4 regions of the Zhihengliuella halotolerans genome follow, and region 1 is predicted to be linked to each of the others. Evidence: predicted binding sites of a transcription regulator. Region 1 holds the regulator's gene; each other region holds the start of a gene.
The links. The regulator LexA, encoded in region 1, represses DNA repair genes until DNA is damaged. The targets are predictions, from matches to a motif close to TCGAACANNTGTTCGA.
Positions count from the first base shown of each region.

Region 2: EV380_RS00870 (HNH endonuclease signature motif containing protein) is a predicted target of LexA. The motif match lies at 2,509-2,524, and genes of this name have one in related genera.
Region 3: EV380_RS11630 (DmpA family aminopeptidase) is a predicted target of LexA. The motif match lies at 2,238-2,253, and genes of this name have one in related genera.
Region 4: EV380_RS04470 (DUF6504 family protein) is a predicted target of LexA. The motif match lies at 2,457-2,472, and genes of this name have one in related genera.

Region 1 covers NZ_SHLA01000001.1:1,575,814-1,580,777, reverse strand. The annotation lists gene hflX (GTPase HflX) at 1-861, shown strand, start outside; gene EV380_RS07125 (ATP-dependent DNA helicase) at 854-2,860, shown strand; gene lexA (transcriptional repressor LexA) at 2,933-3,646, opposite strand; gene EV380_RS07115 (LysM peptidoglycan-binding domain-containing protein) at 3,823-4,335, shown strand; gene EV380_RS07110 (histidinol-phosphate transaminase) at 4,414-4,964, shown strand, end outside.
Region 2 covers NZ_SHLA01000001.1:199,961-204,924, reverse strand. The annotation lists gene EV380_RS00875 (DEAD/DEAH box helicase) at 1-2,285, shown strand, start outside; gene EV380_RS00870 (HNH endonuclease signature motif containing protein) at 2,577-4,547, shown strand; gene EV380_RS00865 (zinc-binding dehydrogenase) at 4,589-4,964, opposite strand, start outside.
Region 3 covers NZ_SHLA01000001.1:2,562,774-2,567,737, reverse strand. The annotation lists gene EV380_RS11640 (TetR/AcrR family transcriptional regulator) at 91-732, opposite strand; gene EV380_RS11635 (APC family permease) at 713-2,197, opposite strand; gene EV380_RS11630 (DmpA family aminopeptidase) at 2,314-3,438, shown strand; gene EV380_RS11625 (putative antibiotic biosynthesis monooxygenase) at 3,452-3,703, opposite strand; gene EV380_RS11620 (HAD-IIB family hydrolase) at 3,752-4,612, shown strand; gene EV380_RS11615 (aspartate aminotransferase family protein) at 4,605-4,964, opposite strand, start outside.
Region 4 covers NZ_SHLA01000001.1:999,122-1,004,085, reverse strand. The annotation lists gene dnaE (DNA polymerase III subunit alpha) at 1-2,040, opposite strand, end outside; gene EV380_RS04470 (DUF6504 family protein) at 2,037-2,348, opposite strand; gene EV380_RS04465 (SOS response-associated peptidase) at 2,532-3,296, opposite strand; gene EV380_RS04460 (MBL fold metallo-hydrolase) at 3,328-4,137, opposite strand; gene EV380_RS04455 (MFS transporter) at 4,254-4,964, shown strand, end outside.

The DNA.
Region 1 (4,964 bases):
CGCGTTGGCGCCGCCGGCGGCGGCATCGGTTCGCGCGGACCGGGCGAGACGAAGATCGAGCTCGACCGCCGTCGCATTCGCAGTCGGATGTCGAAGCTGCGGCGCGAGATTGCGGCCATGAAACCAGCGCGTGAGGCGAAGCGCGCAAACCGCAAGCGCAACACCGTCCCGTCCGTCGCTATCGCGGGCTATACGAACGCGGGCAAGTCGTCGTTGTTGAACCGCCTGACGAACGCCGGTGTGCTCGTCGAGAACGCATTGTTTGCGACTCTGGACCCGACGATTCGCAAGGCGGAGACGCCGGATGGCGTCGGGTTCACGATCGCTGACACGGTCGGCTTTGTGCGCTCGCTGCCCACCCAGCTGGTCGAGGCGTTCAGGTCGACCCTCGAAGAAGTTGCCGACGCCGATCTGATCCTGCATGTGGTCGATGTCTCGCACCCCGACCCAGAGGGGCAGATCCGCGCTGTACGCGAGGTCCTGCGAGACGTCGACGCGACGGAGATCCCGGAGATCATCGTCCTGAACAAGGCCGACGCCGCGGATCCGTTCGTCATCGAACGCCTGCGCCAGCGCGAGCCGCGCACTGCTGTCGTGTCCGCCCGCACTGGGGACGGGATCGCCGAGCTGGTCGACCTGGTCTCTGCGGCCATCCCGCGTCCTGACGTGCTGATGGACATCCTCGTGCCGTACCAGCGCGGGGACGTCGTCAGCCGGTTGCACGGAAACGACGCCGAGATCCTGGCGACCGAGCACGTCGCGAACGGCACGCGCATGCGTGTGAAGGTGCGCGAGTCCCTGAGCCCGGAACTCGAGGAGTTCCGGGTGGAGGGCGACGACGAGACACCGCAGGATGCCTGAGGTCAGGGAGGTCCTCGACCTGCTCGACACGGCCGTGAAACGTATGGGCGGGACCAGCCGGGCCGGGCAGCAGGAGATGGCCAAACACGTCGCCGAGTCGCTCGGTACCGGCCGGCACCTGTTGGTGCAGGCCGGGACGGGCACCGGCAAGTCACTTGCCTACTTGATTCCCGCGTTGGCCCACGCGGTGAATTCGGACAAGCCCGTTGTCGTCTCCACTGCGACGCTGGCCCTGCAGGCACAGATCGTCAGCCGCGACGTGCCCCGGCTCCTGGAGCACCTCGCAGACGAGCTCCCACGCCCGATGGACGTGGCGATCGCCAAGGGCCGAGGCAACTACGTCTGCAAGTACAAGCTCGGGGGCGGCTACCCGGACGACGACGAGGGGGCGCTGTTCTCGCTCACGGAGGACGGTGCCTCGAGGCAGCAGGCATCAGGGCCAACGTCCCCCCTGGGGCGAGACGTCGTCCGCGTCCGCGAGTGGGCCGAGGAAACGCCGACGGGTGATCGCGACGACCTGCGCCCCGGCGTCAGCGACCTGGCGTGGCGCCAGGTCTCCGTCAGCGCCCGTGACTGCCTCGGCGCCCAGAAATGCCCGATGGCCGAAGAGTGCTTCAGCGAGATGGCGCGCGCCCGGGCCGCCGAATCCGACGTCGTCATCACCAACCACGCGATGCTTGCCGTCTCGGCGTTCGAGGGGCTCGCTGTCTTGCCGGACTTCGACACGGTCATCATCGACGAGGCGCACGAACTTCAGGATCGGGTGACCGGATCGGTGACGCGCGATCTTTCGGGCAGCATGGTCCTCACTGCGGCCAGCGCCGCGCGCAAGCACTGCCGCGTGAACGTCGACCAGCTCACGCAGGCCGCGAAAGCGCTCGACAAGGCGCTCACCGGGGTACCCGCCGGCCTTATGCCCAAGGGTCTGAACGAGGCGCAGGCGGTAGCGGTCGGGGAGGTCGCGGACGCGGCGCGGGTCGCGATGTCCGACTCGAAGCCCGAACCGAACGAGCCCGTTGACGGGGCGCGCCAGATGGCACGCTCGCAGCTGTCCTACCTCGTGGAGATGGGCGACCGGCTCCAGGAGTCGACCGACCAGCGCGAGGTCGTCTGGGCGTCCCGCCCGGGCAGCTTCGTGCCGGGTCAGGGCTACGTGCAACCGGACGATTCAACCCCGGCCACGCTGTACGTCGCCCCGCTCTCCGTCGCGGGCAAACTCCGCGAGGGCCTCTTCGACGGGCGGACGGTCGTGCTGACTTCGGCGACCCTCGCCATCGGCGCGGCGTTCGAGCACGTGGCCGGGGACCTCGGCCTGCTCGGCGACGGTGCACCGTCCTGGGAGGGAATCGATGTCGGCAGCCCGTTCGACTACCCGAGGCAGGGGATGCTCTACGTCGCCAAGCACCTGCCCAAGCCGGGAAGGCAGGTCTCCGCAGAGGCACTCGACGAGATCGCCGACCTGATCCACGCCTCCGGTGGTGGCGCCCTGGTGCTGTTCTCCTCGAAGCGTGCGGCCGAAGATGCGGCCGAGGCCCTGCGGCCGCGGCTGAATGAGACGATCCTCTGCCAAGGCGAGTCGGGCATGAGTGCGTTGGTCGAGCAGTTCTCGGAGGAACCGGACACCTGCCTTTTCGGAACCATGACCCTGTGGCAAGGCGTGGATGTCCCGGGTCCTTCCTGCCGGCTGGTCATCATCGACCGCATCCCCTTTCCGCGGCCCGATGATCCGCTGTCGACGGCGCGCAGCCGGGACGTGGCCCAGCGCGGGGGCAACGGTTTCATGTCCGTGGCGGCCAGCCACGCTGCCGTGCGGCTCGCGCAGGGCGCGGGACGGCTAGTGCGGTCGACCACGGACCGCGGTGTCGTCGCCATTCTGGACTCGCGACTCGCAACCGAGCGCTACGGCGGATTCTTGCGGGCATCCCTGCCGGCAATGTGGCCCACTGTCGACAAGACGACGGTCACCGGGGCGCTCAAGCGCCTCGCCGAGCACAACTGATCCGCCACGAAAAGAGGAGGGCGCCTACCCCGCGGGGTAGGCGCCCTCCTCTTTTCGTCGCCGCAGGCGACTCTAGATTGAACGCATCACCGAGACGACCTTGCCCATGACGGTGGCCGAGTCGCCGAGAATAGGCTCGTACTGCCGGTTCTGCGGCAGCAGCCAGGTGTGCCCGTCCCGCTGACGGAACGTTTTCACGGTCGCCTCGTCGTCGAGGAGCGCCGCTACGATGTCGCCGTTCTCTGCGTCGCTTTGTTGGCGGACGACGACGAAGTCGCCGTCGCAGATGGCGGCTTCGACCATGGAATCGCCGCTGACCTTGAGCATGAAGAGTTCACCCTGACCGACGAGCTGACGGGGGAGCGGCATCATGTCCTCGACGGTCTGGTCCGCAAGAATCGGGCCCCCTGCGGCAATGCGGCCGACGAGCGGGACCATCGCAGTGTCGGCGGCGCTCGTGAGTTCGGCTACTGGCCGGCCGCTCACCGTCTTCATGTCGTCTGTCGCCGAGTGCGCATTCTCATCCGACAGCGTCAGCGGCTTGAGGATTTCCATCGCCCGCGGACGGCGGGGGTCGCGCCGAATGTAACCGAGCTTCTCGAGCTGAATGAGTTGATGCGTCACGCTCGAGAGGCTCGCGAGGCCGACGGTGTCGCCGATCTCCCGCATCGACGGCGGGTAGCCGTGAGCTGCGATCGACCGCTGGATCATTTCCAGGATCTTGCGCTGGCGCAGCGTCAGACTCTTGCGCTGGCGGCGCGGTTTGGGGGACTCACTCGAGGCCATGGCCACACATCCTTGCTACCCGTTCGGACACCCCGGCTGACTCGAACCCAAAATGCGGGTGCCGGCTGGTGAAGTGACTCCTACGAACCACCTGCTTCAACCATAGACGATTTTCGACCCAGCTTCAAAGATTTATTCGAAGGTGTCTCGACAAGCATCGCTCAAGGATGCTAGACATGGACATGCAAGCTTCGAAGTCCTGTTCTAGTTCGAACTTCGATCGTGATGCGGAGCTTCGAATTCGAGGTTTCACCCGGCAGAGGATGCGGGACGGGAACCATTGTACGAGAAAGAAAGGCAAGACCTTGGCACATATCTCACTCGCGCCAGACCCCTCCTTCGCCTCTACGGCCCAGCTTTCCGCGCCCCGGACCCGTCCGGGAAAACTACGCCTGACGCAGCGCGGACGTTTCGTTCTCATCGGGCTTCCGCTGATGCTGGGCGCCGCGCTCCTCGTCCTGCTCGTAGGTCTTTTGAACTCGCCGGCCAACGCGGCCGGCAGCCTCGAAGTGGCCGCGCCCGAGGTGGAGGCGGTCACGGTGTTGAGCGGTGACAGCCTCTGGGGTCTGGCGCAGGAGTTCGCTCCGGCTCGCGATCCGCGCATCGTGATCTCGGAGATCGTGGAACTGAACGGGCTGGAGAAGCAAGTTGTCGAGGTCGGGCAAGAGGTCTTCGTCCCTGTCGGTTGACGGGCGAACGTGGTCATTTTAAGACTCCCGCCGGTCCGGCATTCTGAACTCGGGCAGCATCAGAACTAAGCTGGATCGGTGAGTGATGTTCTAGAGAGACTGTCGAAGCTCCCACTGCGAGAGAACCTGCGGGGCCTGCAACCCTACGGTGCACCCCAGCTGGATGTCCCCATACAACTGAACGTCAACGAGAACACGCATCCGCTCCCGGAAGCGGTCAGCCGGGCCATCGCGGACGAGGTCTTCGCCGCCGCGCAACGGCTGAACCGGTACCCGGACCGAGAGTTCGTCGAGCTGAGGTCCCGCCTTGCGGACTATCTCGGCCACGACGTGAACGCGGACCAGGTCTGGGCTGCGAATGGATCCAACGAAGTCCTCCAACAGATCCTGCAGGCGTTCGGCGGACCGGGCCGGAGCCTGCTGAGCTTTCCGCCCACGTACTCGATGTATCCGCTGCTCGCCAGCGGTACCGACACGACCTACATCGCCGGCGCGCGGGCCGACGACTTCCAATTGACCGCTGAGTCCGCGGCAGCCCAGGTTCGCGCACACCGGCCGAACATCGTTTTCCTGTGCTCCCCGAATAATCCGACCGGGACCGCACTGGGCCAGGATGTCGTCACCGCGGT
Region 2 (4,964 bases), 1.4 Mb from region 1:
CCGAGCTCGAGATGTTCCGCCACCCGGAATCGATCGAGATCCCGCGCGATGACGTCGACAGGTTCCTGAAGAAGGTCTACCCGCGGCTCGGCCGCAAGGTCACGGTCGCCAGCCCCGACGGCTCGGTCGAACTACCCGATATTCAGCCGCCGAAGCTCGTCCTGAAGGCGACCTTCACGGGCGAAGACGAGGCCGAGATGAGCTGGGACTTCGACTACGGCGACGTCGTCGTCGACGCGGACACCCGCGACGCCACGGCCGAGGCGGAGCTCGAGCGCGCCGTGCTGCGCGCGCTCGAGGAGACACCGCTGGCCTGCGCTTCTCTGGCTCCGCGCAGCCTCAAGGGCCTGCAGACCGTCGACCTCATCCGGCACGTCATTCCGGCGGTCGAGGCCACCGACGGTGCCGAGGTCCGCACCAGCGGCGATCAGCCGCCCTTTCACGAGCTGACCGAGGCGCCCGAGCTCACCGTCACGACGGTCGAGTCCGAACGCCGCGACTGGTTCGATCTGGGGCTGATCATCGCCGTCGGCGACCTGCGCATCCCCTACGCCGATATCCTGCGCGCGCTCTCGCGCGGACAGACGCGAATGCTGATGCCGGACAAGACCTACTTCTCGCTCGAGCAGCCGCTGTTCGACAAGCTGCGGGAGCTCGTCAGCGAGGCGACGCAGCTGACCGACGGCGACGCCGACGCGCTCCAGATCACGCGCTACCAGGCGTCCCTGTGGGAGGAACTCGACGCTCTCGCCGTGCAGACCGAGGGCCCCGACTCCTGGTACGCCGGCGTCGGATCTCTGCTGGATTTCGCGGAGTCCGGACCCGTGGACCTGCCCTCGGGGCTGCGGGCCGAACTGCGTCCCTACCAGCTCTCAGGGTTCGGCTGGCTGGCGACCCTCTGGCGCAACGGGCTCGGCGGCGTCCTCGCCGACGACATGGGCCTCGGCAAGACCCTGCAGACGCTCGCGCTGATGCTGCACGCTAAGCAGACATGGGCCACGGGCGCGGATCGCTCTGAGAGCACGGGTGATGCGACCAACCTGCCCGGTCCGTTCCTCGTCGTCGCCCCCACCTCGGTCGTGAGCAACTGGGAGGACGAGGCCAAGAAGTTCGCCCCGGACCTGCGGGTCGCCACGGTCTCGGACACGCAACCGCGCGCGACCGTCAAGCTCGCGACCCTCGCCGCGGAGTACGACATCGTCATCACCTCCTACACGCTCTTCCGCCTCGACGCGGACGCATATCAGGAGCAGACCTGGGCCGGACTTGTGCTCGACGAGGCGCAGTTCGTGAAGAACAAGGCGACCAAGGCGCACCAGGCCGCCCGCGACCTGACCGCCCGCTTCAAGCTGGCCATCACGGGCACCCCCATGGAGAACAACCTGATGGAGCTGTGGTCGATCTTCTCGATCGTCTCCCCCGGCCTGTTCCCCTCCGCGGTGCGCTTCGCCGAAAACTACCAGCGCCCGATCGAGCGCCAGGGCCTGAGCGAGCCGCTCGGCCGGCTGCGCCGCCGGGTGCGCCCGTTCATGTTGCGGCGCACGAAGGACGCCGTCGTCACGGACCTGCCGCCGAAGCAGGAGCAGGTACTGCACATCGATCTGACGCCGAAACACCGCAAGATCTACGACACGCACCTGCAGCGCGAGCGCCAGAAGATCCTGCGCCTGGTCGAGGACATGGACAAGAACCGGTTCACGATCTTCCAGTCGCTGACCCTGCTGCGCATGCTGTCCCTGGATGCCTCACTCGTCGACGACGAGTACGCGGGCGTCGCGAGCGCGAAGCTCGATGTGCTCTTCGAACAGCTCGAGGATGTCCTGGCCGAGGGCCACCGCGCCCTGGTCTTCAGCCAGTTCACGTCCTTCCTGAAGCGGGCCGCTAGCCGGCTCAAAGACGAGGGCGTCGAGTACGTTTACCTCGACGGGTCGACCCGTCGGCGCCAGGAGGTTATCGCCGCGTTCAAGGAGGGCCGCGCACCGGTCTTCCTGATCTCCCTCAAGGCGGGTGGTTTCGGCCTGAACCTGACGGAGGCCGACTACTGCTTCCTGCTCGACCCGTGGTGGAACCCCGCAGCGGAGTCCCAGGCGGTCGACCGCGCCCACCGCATCGGCCAGACCCGCAATGTGATGGTCTATCGCATGGTCGCCAAGGACACGATCGAAGAGAAGGTCGTCGCCCTCCAGGACGCCAAGCGCAAACTCATCTCCTCGGTCATGGACGAGGGCGAGGGCTTCGGCTCCACGTTGACTGCAGACGACATCCGGGACCTGCTCAAAGACTGACGTTCACGGGTCGCCCGCCGGCGCCCTGAAAGCGCACGACGACGGCGTGGTCGCCCGTCGCTTTCACGCGACGGCCGCTTCCACGTCGCCTGATGCGGATCACGATTTCGAGCCGGCCCGAGCAGCGTGGCACCCCCATGTCAATGTCCCCGCGAAACGGTTGCGTGCCTCAAGTATCCTCCCACGACGGTACAATTGGGGTCAGGACTTCTGATCCACAAACTCGAACACAGTTTCGTTTTTATCCACACGCCCCTACCGCTGATCGTGGATACATACTAAAATAGGGGCATGGCCATCACGCACCCCTCCGAGACCCCCACCGCCGCTTCCGGCGCCGCGGGCCGGATGCGCGAGGCCGCCAAGCACCTGACCGGGCTCTGCCCCGAGGTCGGGTCTCTGAGTGACGCGGACCTCGTGCACGCCACGGGTGCGGTCGAGGAACTCGGCCGGATCGTCGACGCCCTCCGCGTCCGCACCGCCGGGGAGATCGAGGACCGCTCCAGTAAAGGTCTGGGCGAGGACCGACTCTCGGCCCGGTACGGGTGCCGGACCGGGTCCGAGCTGCTCGAGCGCCTCACCGGCGCCCCGGGGAGTGAGGTCCGCCGGCGGGCGGGACTGGACGCGCGGACCCGGGCCGGTGTCTCGTTGACCGGCGAAGAACTGCCGGCGAGGTTCCCGGACATCGCGGACGCCCTGCACACCGGCAGCCTCGGCATCGAGACCGCGGAACTGCTCACCGGGATGCTCACCCGCGTCGCACCCCGGGCGGACCCGGGCGCAGTCTCCGCGGCTGAAGCCGCGCTCGTGGCCACCGCCACCGCCACCACCACCGGACCGGACTCCGCCGGACAAGACTCGGCAACACGGGACTCCGCCGGCGAGGACCCGGCAGCCGAAGCCGACAACACAGGCACCGGACCGGACGCCGCGGCAGGCGACGACACCAACACTCCGGACGACTCCGCCAGCACGGGCGTGCCGGCGGCGACGTACGCGGAGGTCAAGATCCACGCTCAGGTCTGGGAAGCGCACCTGGATCAGGACGGGCCCGACCCCGAGGCCTCACGCGCCACCACCCGCCGCGGCCTGAGCCTGGGCTCCGCCCGGGACGGGCTGATCCCGGTCCGCGGGAACCTGATGCCCGAAACCGCCGCCCAACTCACCCGGCTGCTCTCGGCGTATCTGAATCCCGCGGCCCGCACCCACGGCACCGACCCGAACCCCGAGACCGAAACCGATACTGAGAACGCCGATTCCGAAGCCGCAGGCGAGGCCAGCACCGCTGGCGGCGGCAGTACCGTTGTCTCCGGGACGCCGGTCATTGATGAGCGTACGCCCGCGCAGAAACGCCACGACGTGCTCGCCTCGATCCTCACCGCCGCCGCACGCGCCGCCGAAACCCCTTCACTGGGCGGAGACGCCGCGACCCTGCTCGTGCACATCACCGCCGAAGACCTGAGCGATCCGTCCGGGAGCGCGACCCTGGACGGCATCGACATCCCCGCACCAGCCCGGATCGGCCACCGCATCGCATGCGCCGGGGCCGTGCAGAAAGTCGTCTTCGACCGTGCTGGCCGCATCGTGGCCCTGGGTTCGAAGGAACGAGTCTTCAACGCCCACCAGCGCCGGGCCATCACAGCCCGTGACGGCGGGTGCGTGATCCCCGGGTGCACAATCCCGGCCTCCTGGTGCGAAATCCACCACGTGCACGCCCACGCCGAAAACGGCCCGACGCACACCGACAACGGGGTGCTGCTCTGCTGGTTCCACCACCATCATCTCGAGTCCTCGGGCTGGGAGATCCGCATGACTGGCGGAGTCCCGCACGTGAAAGCACCGCCTTGGTACGACCCGACCGGCGCATACCACCCAACAGTCAATGTGCTCACCCGCCGCGGCAGGCATCACCGACCCGAACCACCACCACCGGTGGCACCCGAAGCCGAGGGGACGCCGAAGCAGGACGCGCTACCGGACCCTGCCCCGGACACGGGACCCACCCTAAACGAGGACCCAAGCCCGAACACGGGTCCGAAGACGGGCGCGGGCGGCAGCGACGAGAGCAGCCCGCCGGGCTGGAACCCGAGCGTGAGTGAAAGAGAATTCGAAGCCCGCTGGGACGCGGAGACCGCACGGTCGTTCGCGCTTGAAGAAGGTTCCCCTCCCCGCTGGGACCCTGCCACCGGTCAGAGTCCTGAAGAGGCCGCCGAGGAACGCCGGCGACGGTGGAACGCAGCAGACGACGAACCACCCTGGTGAACCCGACGGTTCAGCGACAAACCCGTCAGCTATGGCCCCGGTTACGGGCGCAGCATCACCTTGATGGAGCGGCGTTCGTCCATGGCCCGGTAAGCCTCGGCGGCCTCTTCGAGGGGCAGCACCGAGTCGAAGACGCGGCCCGGGTCGATGCTGCCGTCGAGGACCTCGGCGAGCAGTTCGGGGATGTACAGGCGGGTGGACGCCGCGCCCCCAGCGACGGTGATGTTCTTGGCGAAGAGCACGCCGGCCGGCAGTTCGGCCCCGCCGGCCGGGACGCCGACGAAGCCGAGGGATCCTCCAGGCCGCGTCGACCGCAGCGCCTGTTCCATCGATTCCTTGCTGCCGACGCATTCGAGCACGCAGTCGGCCAGACGCCCGCCGAGCAACTCGCGCACCTTCTCGGCGCCCTCCTTCCCG
Region 3 (4,964 bases), 990 kb from region 1:
TCATCCATGGCTATCACAGCGGCGGCCGCCCTTCGAAGGCCTGCGGGCTTGGAGGTTGCTGGGAAGATCAGAAGCGCTCGAGAACACCGGCTATCCGGGCAGAGTGCACTGGAGTGCGAGCTCCGCGTAGGCCCTCACCCCTGCGCGCCGTTCGGCACCCGTCAGGGACAGTCCGAGCTGGGGGTAGAGGTCGTAGGCGTCCTCGAGGGCCACGAGGTTCCGGGCGATGAGGCCGACGTCGTGCTGCGGAGCGAAGTCCTCGGATTCGGTTCCGACCTCGAGCAGGGAGCGGTAGAGCGTCACCTGTCGTTCGACCACCTGGCAGTGCATGCGCCGGGTTTCCGGGCGGGTGCGCGCGGTGCCAATGCTCTCGTAGACGCTGCGCAGCTCGTCGCCGACATCGTCGGGGACGCCGAGGTGAATCATCTCCGCCAGTTTCTCGACCGGGCGGCGCCCCCCGGCGACGACTTTGAGCCGCCGGTCGTGGAAGCGGTCCATAACGGCTTCGAGGGCGCGGTCGACGAGATCGTCGACGCCGTCGTAGTAGTAGAGGACGCTGCCGGGGCTAACTGAGGCCTCCTCCGCGATCGCGCGTACGCTGGCCCCGCTGGCCCCTTCGCGGATCACGACGCGGACGGCCGCCTGCAGCAGCGCGTCGCGTCGGGCGTCCCCGGCCCCGCCGGGTCGCGGAGAGTGCGCGGCGCGTCTGGCCCTAGTCCGCTTGTCGCTCAACGGGCTTCTCCGTCCGCCCCAGTGCCGCCCACAGTGCCGGACGCCGCGTTTTGAGGATTCGCTCGTAGATCATCCCGGCAATGAACAGGAGAGGCGTGGGGAGAATGAGAACCCAATTGATCGCTCCGTTCATACCGGTGGTGAGATCAAAGTGTATGACGATCAGGGTCACCGCGGCGATGAGGCCCGCGGCACCGAGAACGGGCGCCACGACCACCCGCCACGGTGAATGACCGCGTCGATCGCGCGCGAAGAAGGCCACAACGGCGACGGCGGCGAGAGCCTGACCGAAGACGAGGCCGAGCACTCCGGTGGCGTAGGTCCAGACGGCGAGCCCGAGGTATGCGTCCGTGACGAACACGGCGGCGATCCCGATGCCGGCGATCCCGATGCCGGCGATGCAGGCCGCCGACAGGGCCAGGCTCGCCGTGGCGGGGGCCTTGTGGACGCGGTGCGTTCGGCCCAGGGTGGAGGGCAGGATGCCTTCGCGGCCGAGGGAGAACAGGTAGCGGGTGCAGGCGTTGTGGAAGGCCAGGATGCAGGCGAAGAAGCTCGTGACGATCAGAACCTGGACGACTCCGGCGGCCAGCGGGCCCACGAACTGTGTGGTTGCGGCGAAGACCATAGATTCGAAGTTGTCTCCGGCGGCGAAGGCGAGCACGCCTTCGACTCCGAAGGCCAGGGTCAGGATCCAGAACGTGAACGCGTAGAACGCGGCGAGCAGCGCGACCACGAGGTACGTGGCCCGGGGGATGGTGCGTCCCGGTCGCTTGGCCTCCTCCGCGTAGATCGCCGTGCCCTCGAATCCGAGGAAGGCGCCGAAACCGATGACCAGCAGCATGCCGATGCCGCCGCCGGCGAGGATGTTGCGCGGGTCGAAACCCGCCGCCGACGGGGCCTCGGGGCCGCCGATGATGAGCACGGCGACAGCGATGACCAGCAGGATGGCCACTTCCGCGGTGACGAGGACGGCGAGCACTTTGGCACCGACGTCGACTTGGCGCATCCCGAGCAGCGCGACGGCGGCCGCTGAGGCCAGCGCGATGACCCACCACGACGGTGCCGATCCGAACCACTCGGTGAGGACAAGCTCGCCGAAAAACCCGATGAAGGCGTAGAAGCAGAAGCACAGGAAGGCGTAGGCGTACGCAGTGACGAACGCCAGCCCCACGCCGGCCGATTTTCCGAGCCCGTGCAGCGCGTATGCGTAGAACGCTCCGGCATTGGGCACGTGGGTGCTCATGGCAGTGAAGCCGGCTGCGAACAGCGCCAAGATGGCCCCGCAGAGCAGCATGGCGCCAGGTGCCCCGATTCCGCCGAGCCGGAAGGCCATCGGCGCCGCCGAAACGACCACGGTCAGTGGGGCGGCGGCGGAGGCTACGAGGAAGACGATTCCCCAGATGCCGAGGCGGCCGGTGGAGAGGGAGTTGCGTTCGGCGGTTGGTGCGGTTCTGGTTCCCGACATGGTGGTCCTTGCGTTGAAGGGGATGTGTCATGGATCATGTTTGAACACTGATTCAAATATGTGGGCGTGCTGCAGTCAAGGGTTTTGCCTGTTAAATCTGGAAGAACGGGATAAATGTGAACACCCAATCAAATTCAAGAGTTCGTGCTCGGGACCTGGGCATCAGGCTCGACGGCACTCCCGGCGCTGCGAACGCGATCACTGACGTGCCCGGCATCGAGGTCGGATACGTCACGCTGCGGCCGGAGGATCGCACTGCCTGCACGGGCGTCACGGCGATCCTGCCGCGTGGTCGCGCCGGTGTGGGAGACCCATGCGCGGCCGGGACGTTTAGTCTCAACGGCAACGGAGAGATGACGGGGCGGACGTGGATTGAGGAGTCGGGCCAGTTCGCGACGCCGATCCTGCTCACCAACAGCCATGCCGTGGGTGCGGCGCACGCCGGCGTGGACGCGTGGATGGCCGACGTCGCCCCCGACGTCGCCCGCCGGTGGATGCTCCCCGTGGTCGCCGAGACGTGGGACGGCTACCTCAACAACATCAACGAACCGCACGTCACGCCCGAGACCGCCCGGCGGGCCCTCGACGCCGCCACCGGCGGCCCCTTGGCCGAGGGATCCGTCGGAGGTGGCACCGGCATGAACTGCTACGGGTTCAAAGGCGGTACCGGCACGGCATCGCGGCGGGTGGCGTTCGGCGCGGGCGAGTACACCGTCGGCGTGCTGACGCAGGCAAACTTCGGCTCTCGGCACGAGCTGCGCATCGACGGGCGGCCCGTGGGACGCGCTTCCGCCGCGCCATGCCCGCTCGAGGAGACGAACTGGCTGCAGGAGGAAGTCGACGCCGCGCGGGTCCCCGGAGGGGCCGGGTCGGTCATCGTCATCGTGGCCACCGATGCGCCGCTTCTACCCGGACAGCTGAAAGCGCTGGCCCGCCGCGTCCCGTTGGGCTTGGCGCGCACCGGGACCACGGGCGGGCACTTCTCAGGAGACATCTTTCTCGCGTTCTCCACCGGGAACGACGGCGGCCTACGCTCGGACTTCCCGGTTCCCGGGCGTCAGCAGGAGTTGGAGAGCATCGAGCACGTTCCGTGGGGCGGCATCGACCCGTTCTTCGAAGCCACCGTGCAGGCCGTCGAGGAATCGGTCCTCAACGCGCTCGTGAACAACGAGGATGTCGAGGGGCGCGACGGCCATGTCAGCCCCGCGCTGCCGCACCACGAGGTACTGGGAGCCGCCTGACCGGGGCGGTTCCTCAGCCCGCGCTGCGCAGGATGAGCTGCGCGCGCAGGCGCTGCAGCTGCGGGACGATCCCGTAGATCACGATCGGCACCGCGACCGTCGCGAGGACGAAGGTGCGCAGCACGGGGTGCAGCAGCTCGAGCCACGAACCCAAGGCCAGGTTGATGACGGTCAGCGTGGGAAAGACGGCGAGCCAGATCATGAGCGCGAGCTGGCGCTTGCTCGGCGGGGGCACGGCCGGGCCCGGAGCGGGAGTCGTGGACATTGCTCCATGATCTCACCGCGGCGCGGGTGCGCAGGTAGGATCCGGACCATGAGCGCAGCAACGGAAAACGCCAAGTCCCACACCGTCGTCGACGAGTCCGCCCGCGCCGTCTTCCTCGACGTGGACGGCACCTACGCCGACCACGGCGTCGTGCCCGACGGACACGTCCGGGCAGTGCGCGCGGCACGGGCCGCCGGCCACAAGGTGCTGCTGTGCACGGGTCGGCCCCTCTCGATGCTCGACGACGAAATACTCGGCGCCGGGTTCGACGGCGTCGTCGCCAGCGCCGGTGCCCACGTGAAGATCGGCGGCGAGGTCCTGCTTGACCGCCGTTTCCCGGCCGGGCTCGCCGCCCGCACGGTCGAGGTCCTCGACGTGCACGACGCCGTCTACATCCTCGAGGCGCAGGAGGCCCTGCACGCGCCGCCGGCCGCCATGGAGCGCCTGCGGGAGATCATCGAGGAGCACTTCCGTCATTCGCCGACGGGGGCCGCGGCGATCCTGGGCGCCCTGCGGCCCGCCGCCGACCTCGCCGCCGTGCCGTTCGCGAAGGTCTCGGTCTTCGCGTCCCCGGTGCCGATGTCCCGGCTCCTCGCCGAGATCGGCGAGGGCGTCGCCGTCGTCGAGAACTCGATCGCCGCCGAGGGCCGCCACTCCGGCGAGCTCTACCTGCACGGGATCAGCAAGGCCGACGGCCTCGCGGCGGCGATCGAGCACCTGAACATCCCGCGGGAGCACTCGATTGCCGTGGGCGACGGGGAGAACGACCTCGAGATGGTGGCGTACGCCGGAATCGGCGTGGCGATCGAGGGCTCCTCCCCGCAGCTGACGGCGCTCGCCGACCGCACGGCCGCGCCACCGCGCGAGGAGGGCCTCGTGGCGGCCTTCGCGGAGCTCGGGCTCAGCTGACGACGTGCGCGTCGGCCAGTGCCAGCGCCTCGTCGATGATCGCCAGGCCGCGACGCGCGTCCTCCTCGCTGATGTTCAGCGGCGGAACCACGTGGATGCGGTTGTAGTTGGCGAACGGCAGCATCCCGGCGGCCTTCAGCGCGCCGACGAGCTCGTTCATCTCGGGTGAGGAGCCGCCGTAGGCGGCCATCGGCTCGCGCGTCTCCCGGTTCTTCACGAGCTCGATCGCCCAGAAGCAGCCGGCGCCGCGGACCTCGCCGATCGACGGGTGGCGCTCGGCCATCGCCCGCAGCTCGGGGCCGAACACGTTCTCGCCGAGGGCGGCCGCGTGCTCGATCATGCCCTCCTCGCG
Region 4 (4,964 bases), 580 kb from region 1:
GATCTGGAAGCAGCCCAGGGTGTGGGTGCTGCGGATCAGTTCGAAGGTCGGCTCGTCGTCGAAGGGGATGCGTTCGAGGTCGATGGTTCCGTCTGTCTGCACGAAGTCCGGTGCCCGGCCGTCCTGCAGGTGTCCCCCGGCGGCCGCGACCTGTGCTGCGTCGCCGTGGATACGGCGGACCTCGGAGACCGCATGGGCCATGGCGCTCTGCATGCGCACCCCGAGGACGTCGAGCTTAAGCATGCCCATCGGGTCCATGTCGTGTTTGTCGAACTGGCTCATCGGGAGGTCGAGGCCGCTGGGCTGGACCGGGGTGCGGGCCAGCAGCGAGGTGTCGGAGAGGATCACTCCGCAGGGATGCATCGAGATGTGCCGGGGCAGGCGGTCGAGCCGCTCGGTGAGGTCGACTAGGAGGTCGAGCTGCCGGTGGGAGCTGACCTGTTCGGAGAGGCGGGCGAGTTCGGGTTTCTCGGCGAGCGCCTCGCGGAAGTTCGAGGCGGAGAAGCGCCAGAGCTGCTTGGCGATGTCGTCGAGCCCGTCGGACTCCATGCCGAGGGCGAGGCCCGCGTCCCGGACGGCGCCTCGTGCGCGGTAGGCGTTCTGCATGCTCATGAGGGTCACGCGTTCGGAGCCGAAGCGCGCGAAGATCTCCCGGTAGACGCGGTGGCGCTCGGCGCTCTCGACGTCGATATCGATGTCCGGGAGGGTGGTCCTGTTGCGGGAGAGGAATCGTTCGAAGACGAGGTCGTGGCGCAGGGGGTCCACCTGGCTGATGCCGAGCAGGTAGTTCACGAGGCTCGAGGCTCCGGAGCCGCGGGCTGCGTTGCGCACGCCGAGCCGGGTGATCATCGCGGAGACCTCCGCGACGGTGAGGAAGTAGGAGGCGTAGCCGAGGTCGGAGACGACGTCGAGCTCCAGGCGCAGCCGGTCCCGCAACCGGGTCTCGGCCGCGTTCCCGGGCGCGGCGGCGCCGTCGTGCCCGTAGAGCCGTTCGATGCCGGCCTCGCAGCGCAGGGCGAGTTCCCGGTCTGGCGCCCCGGTGATCCCGATGACTCCGGCCTCCGGCACCACGGGCACACCCCACCCCGTGTCGCCGACGGGGTCGAGGATGCACGACCCGGCGACCGTCTCGGTGTCGCGCAGCAGCTCGGTGGCGACGCCTGCCCCGGCGCCGACCGCGTAGGCGATGTCCCGGGCGATCCGTTCCATCGCGGCCCCGTCCTTAAGCCATCCCTGTCCGTTCGGTTGCCAGCCGCCGGGGGTTCCGGGGGCGCCCGCCCGCCCGAGGTGCTGCAGCGGGGTCAGCGCGCGGACCGCGTCGAGCACGTCGGCGGTCGCCGCCCCGTCGGGGCCGACGTAGCGCACGGCGTTGGTCAGCACGGTCCGCACGCCGGCTGCCCGGCCGGCCCGGACCATCCGCGCCGCGTGCGAGGTACTCAAGTACTCCCCCGGCGCGTTGAGATGCGTTACGGCCTCGACGGCGACGCTCCCGGGCGGCAGGCTGCTCGTCCAGCGCCGCAACAGTGCGCGCTGGCGTGCGTCGTCGCGGCCCAGGCAGGCGCGGCCGAGGTCGGACTCCGGGCCGATCAGCACTGTCAGCGCCGGGTCCCTGCCGGCGGCCTGCGCGATCTGGTCGCGCGTCACGCCCGTCGTACCGCCCGAGGCGTGGGCGGCGGAGACGAGGCGGCAGAGCGCGCCGTAGCCCGCGCCGCCGTCGTGCCCGCGGGCGAGGACGGTGACCCGCCCTTCGATGTCTCCACCCGCAGCCGTCCGCCCGCCTTTCTTCGCGGGCCTACGACGGCGTTCGGCGCCGTCCGCGCGCACCGCCAGGTTGACCCCGATGATCGCGCCGAGGCCGTGTTCGCCACAGGCCTTCAGGTGCTTGACGACCCCGTAGAGCCCGTCCCGGTCGGTGCAGGCGAGCGCGGGCTGGCCGTCGGCGGCCGCGGCCGCCGCCAGGACGTCGGGCCGGGAGACGCCGTAGTGGGCGCTGAAGGCGCTGGCCACGTTGAGGTGGGAGAACCCGACGGGAGCGCTCATGCCGCGTCCCGCAGGGCCTCGTGAACGCGGATCATGCGCCAGCGCCTCGAACGCTGGTGGCGCGACAGGTCGAAGGTGCGGTGCTGCCCGTCCGTCGCCCCGATCGCCTGCACGCGCCAGATCTCGTGGTCGACCAGGCCGGAGCCGCTGCCGCGCTGTGCGCGCTGTTCCTCGGCCCACCAGCTGCGTCGCTCGAACCAGCGCACAGGTTCAGCGCAGACGGCATAGTCCTGCCCCTGCCAGTGCAGCCGCTCCGGAACCCCGTCCGGGGAGCAGCCGACCTCGATGCCCTGTGTGAATAGACCCATGTGAAAAACCTCCATGCCCTGCGCCGGCAGTGTGAGCGGCTGCGCGGCGCATGGAAACGGGGGAAGCCCTCGCCCTCGGGAAGCGTGAAGACGAGACCTCCATTGTATTCGAAATCCTGTTCGAATGCACGCAGAAGGCTACCCATCGGAACCCGCAGAATGGCTGCGTTCGGGCGGTCGGGACTAGAACAAGGCGCTGACAGGCGCGATCAGTTCGGGACCGTTGTTGCGGACGTTCCCGACGGCGGCGCCGACCGGGTCCAGACGCCAGGAGGCGGCGACGTCGTACGCCTCGGCCCGGATGCGCTCCACCAGCGACGCCGCGTCGCGCTCGGCGGGATCCAGCCAGGCATCCATCGCCTCCCCGGAGAGCGGGACGGGCAATCGGTCGTGCAGACCACCCAGGTCGCCGAGCACCCCCTCCGCGCCCGGATCGGGCGAGGGCATCGTGACGATGCTCGTCGAGAGCATCCACTGGCCGGGCTCGCCATCGGAGACCGCCGGGTCCTTCCACCACTCGTAGAGGCCGGCGAAGAAGCTCAGCCCGCCATCTGCGGCATGCACGAAGTAGGGCTGCTTGGGTGAGGTGCGCCCGGTCCCCTGGCGTTTCCACTCGTAGTAGCCGTCCATCGGGACGGCGCAGCGGCGGGAGACGACGGCGGAGCGGAACGTGGGCTTCTCGGTCACGGTCTCGCTACGGGCGTTGAAGGCCCGCACGCCGACCTTCACATCCTTGGCCCAGCGCGGTACGAGCCCCCAGTGCGCGACGTGCACTTCGCGGCGCGGCTCGTCGCCGACCAGCCGTTCGAGCACGATCGGCACATCGGTCGTCGGGGCCACATTCCACGACGGACTCAGCTCTCGCCCCTCGAGCTGCTCGCCCAGCAGCGCATCGGCCTCCGCCATCAGATCTCCAGAGGCCCGCGCCATCACGTATCGGCCGCACATACGGCCATGGTATCCCCGGCAGCTGCGACCATCACGTCAAATGGTCGAATTCTCCACTCGCCCAGGCGGCGTGACGGCGCGCGGAGTACCGCAGCGCCTCCTGGGCGCCGGATTCGTGGCAGTTCCCGAAGTTAGCGTAGACACGGTCGAACTCGAGCGGCTCCAGTTGCTCGACGATGCGTTGAGCGACCGCGCCGGAGAGCGGGATGCGGTTCGGGTACGACCACAGGAAGGTCAGCGTCCGCCCGTCCGGGTTGGGGGCGAAGGCGTCTCCTGCCAGCAGTACACCGCGCCCCTCCGCGCCGGAACGCCAGTGGGCCACCGCGCTGCCGGGGAAGTGCCCGCCGACGCGGTGCAGGACGATCTGCGGGGCGACCTCGAAGCGCTCGCCCCAGAATTCGATAGCCGGGTCGCCCCGACCCAGCCACTCCCGGTCGGCCTCGTTGACGAGCACCGGAACCCCGCCCAGCGCCCGGCTCCACTCCACCTGCACCCCGAACATGTGCGGGTGGCTGGCCGCTACGGCACGGATGGGCCCCAGCGCGACGACGGCGCGGACGGCGTCGTCGTCGATGTAGGCCGGCGGGTCCCACAAAAGCCCTCCCTCCCCGGTGGCGGCGACGAGCGCGGTGTGGCCGATGCCCACTTTCGGGTGGGCCCGCAGGCCGGTCAGGCCGGGCTCGAACGCGCGCAGGCGCAGCTCGTGGCTCGCCGACATCTCCTCCAGCGCGAGCCATTCCTGGCCCGAGGCGGGGACGTACTGACGCTCGTCGGCGCAGATGGGACAGGTCTCGGGCAGCGGCTCCTCGCGCTCGACCCCGCAGGTGGCACAGATCCTCATGCTCCTCCTTCGCCACGGCGTACCGTGCTTCACCCGCCCAGCCTTCCCGCCGCGCGCGCCCGAAGTCAACAGCACGGCGTACGCTTGCACTGCCGCAGAACGATCCGAGGAGGGCGATGAGAACAGCAGGCGTGCAGCGGGCGCTGATCGCGACCGTCCAGGTCCTGGCCCTCGCCGTGTGGTTCTCGGTTTCCGCCGTCGTCCCCAGCGTGCAGCAGGATCTGGGCATCTCGAGCAGCTCCGCGGTGTGGCTGACGGCCTCCGTGCAGCTCGGCTTCGTCGCCGGCGCGGTCACGTCCGCCGCACTGAACCTCGCGGACCGCGTCCCGGTACACCTGTTGCTCGGCACGTCCGCCGCGCTGGCCGCCGTCGTGACCTCGCTGCTGGCGCTCGTCGCGACGGGCCTGCCCGAAATGGTCGGGCTGCGGTTCCTCACGGGCCTGTTCCTCGCGGGCGTCTACCCGACGGGCATGAAGCTCATGGCCTCCTGGGCGTCGGCGACGCGACGGGGACTGTCCATGGGTCTTCTCATCGGCGCCCTGACGCTCGGGTCCGCGCTGCCGAACCTCGTCGGGGGCCTGGCCGCCCTCGAGTGGCGTTCCGTCCTGCATGTCACCGCCGTGGTGGGCGGGCTCGGCTCGCTGCTCGCGTTCGCCCTCGTCCGCCCCGGCCCGCACCTCAGCCGATCCAAGTCCCCGCTGGATCCCGGGTACGCGCTGCGCATGTTCACCCAGCGCCGGCCGCTGCTGATCAACCTCGGCTACTTCGGCCACATGTGGGAGCTCTACGCGCTGTGGACGTGGATCCCGGTGTTCGTGCTGCATGCC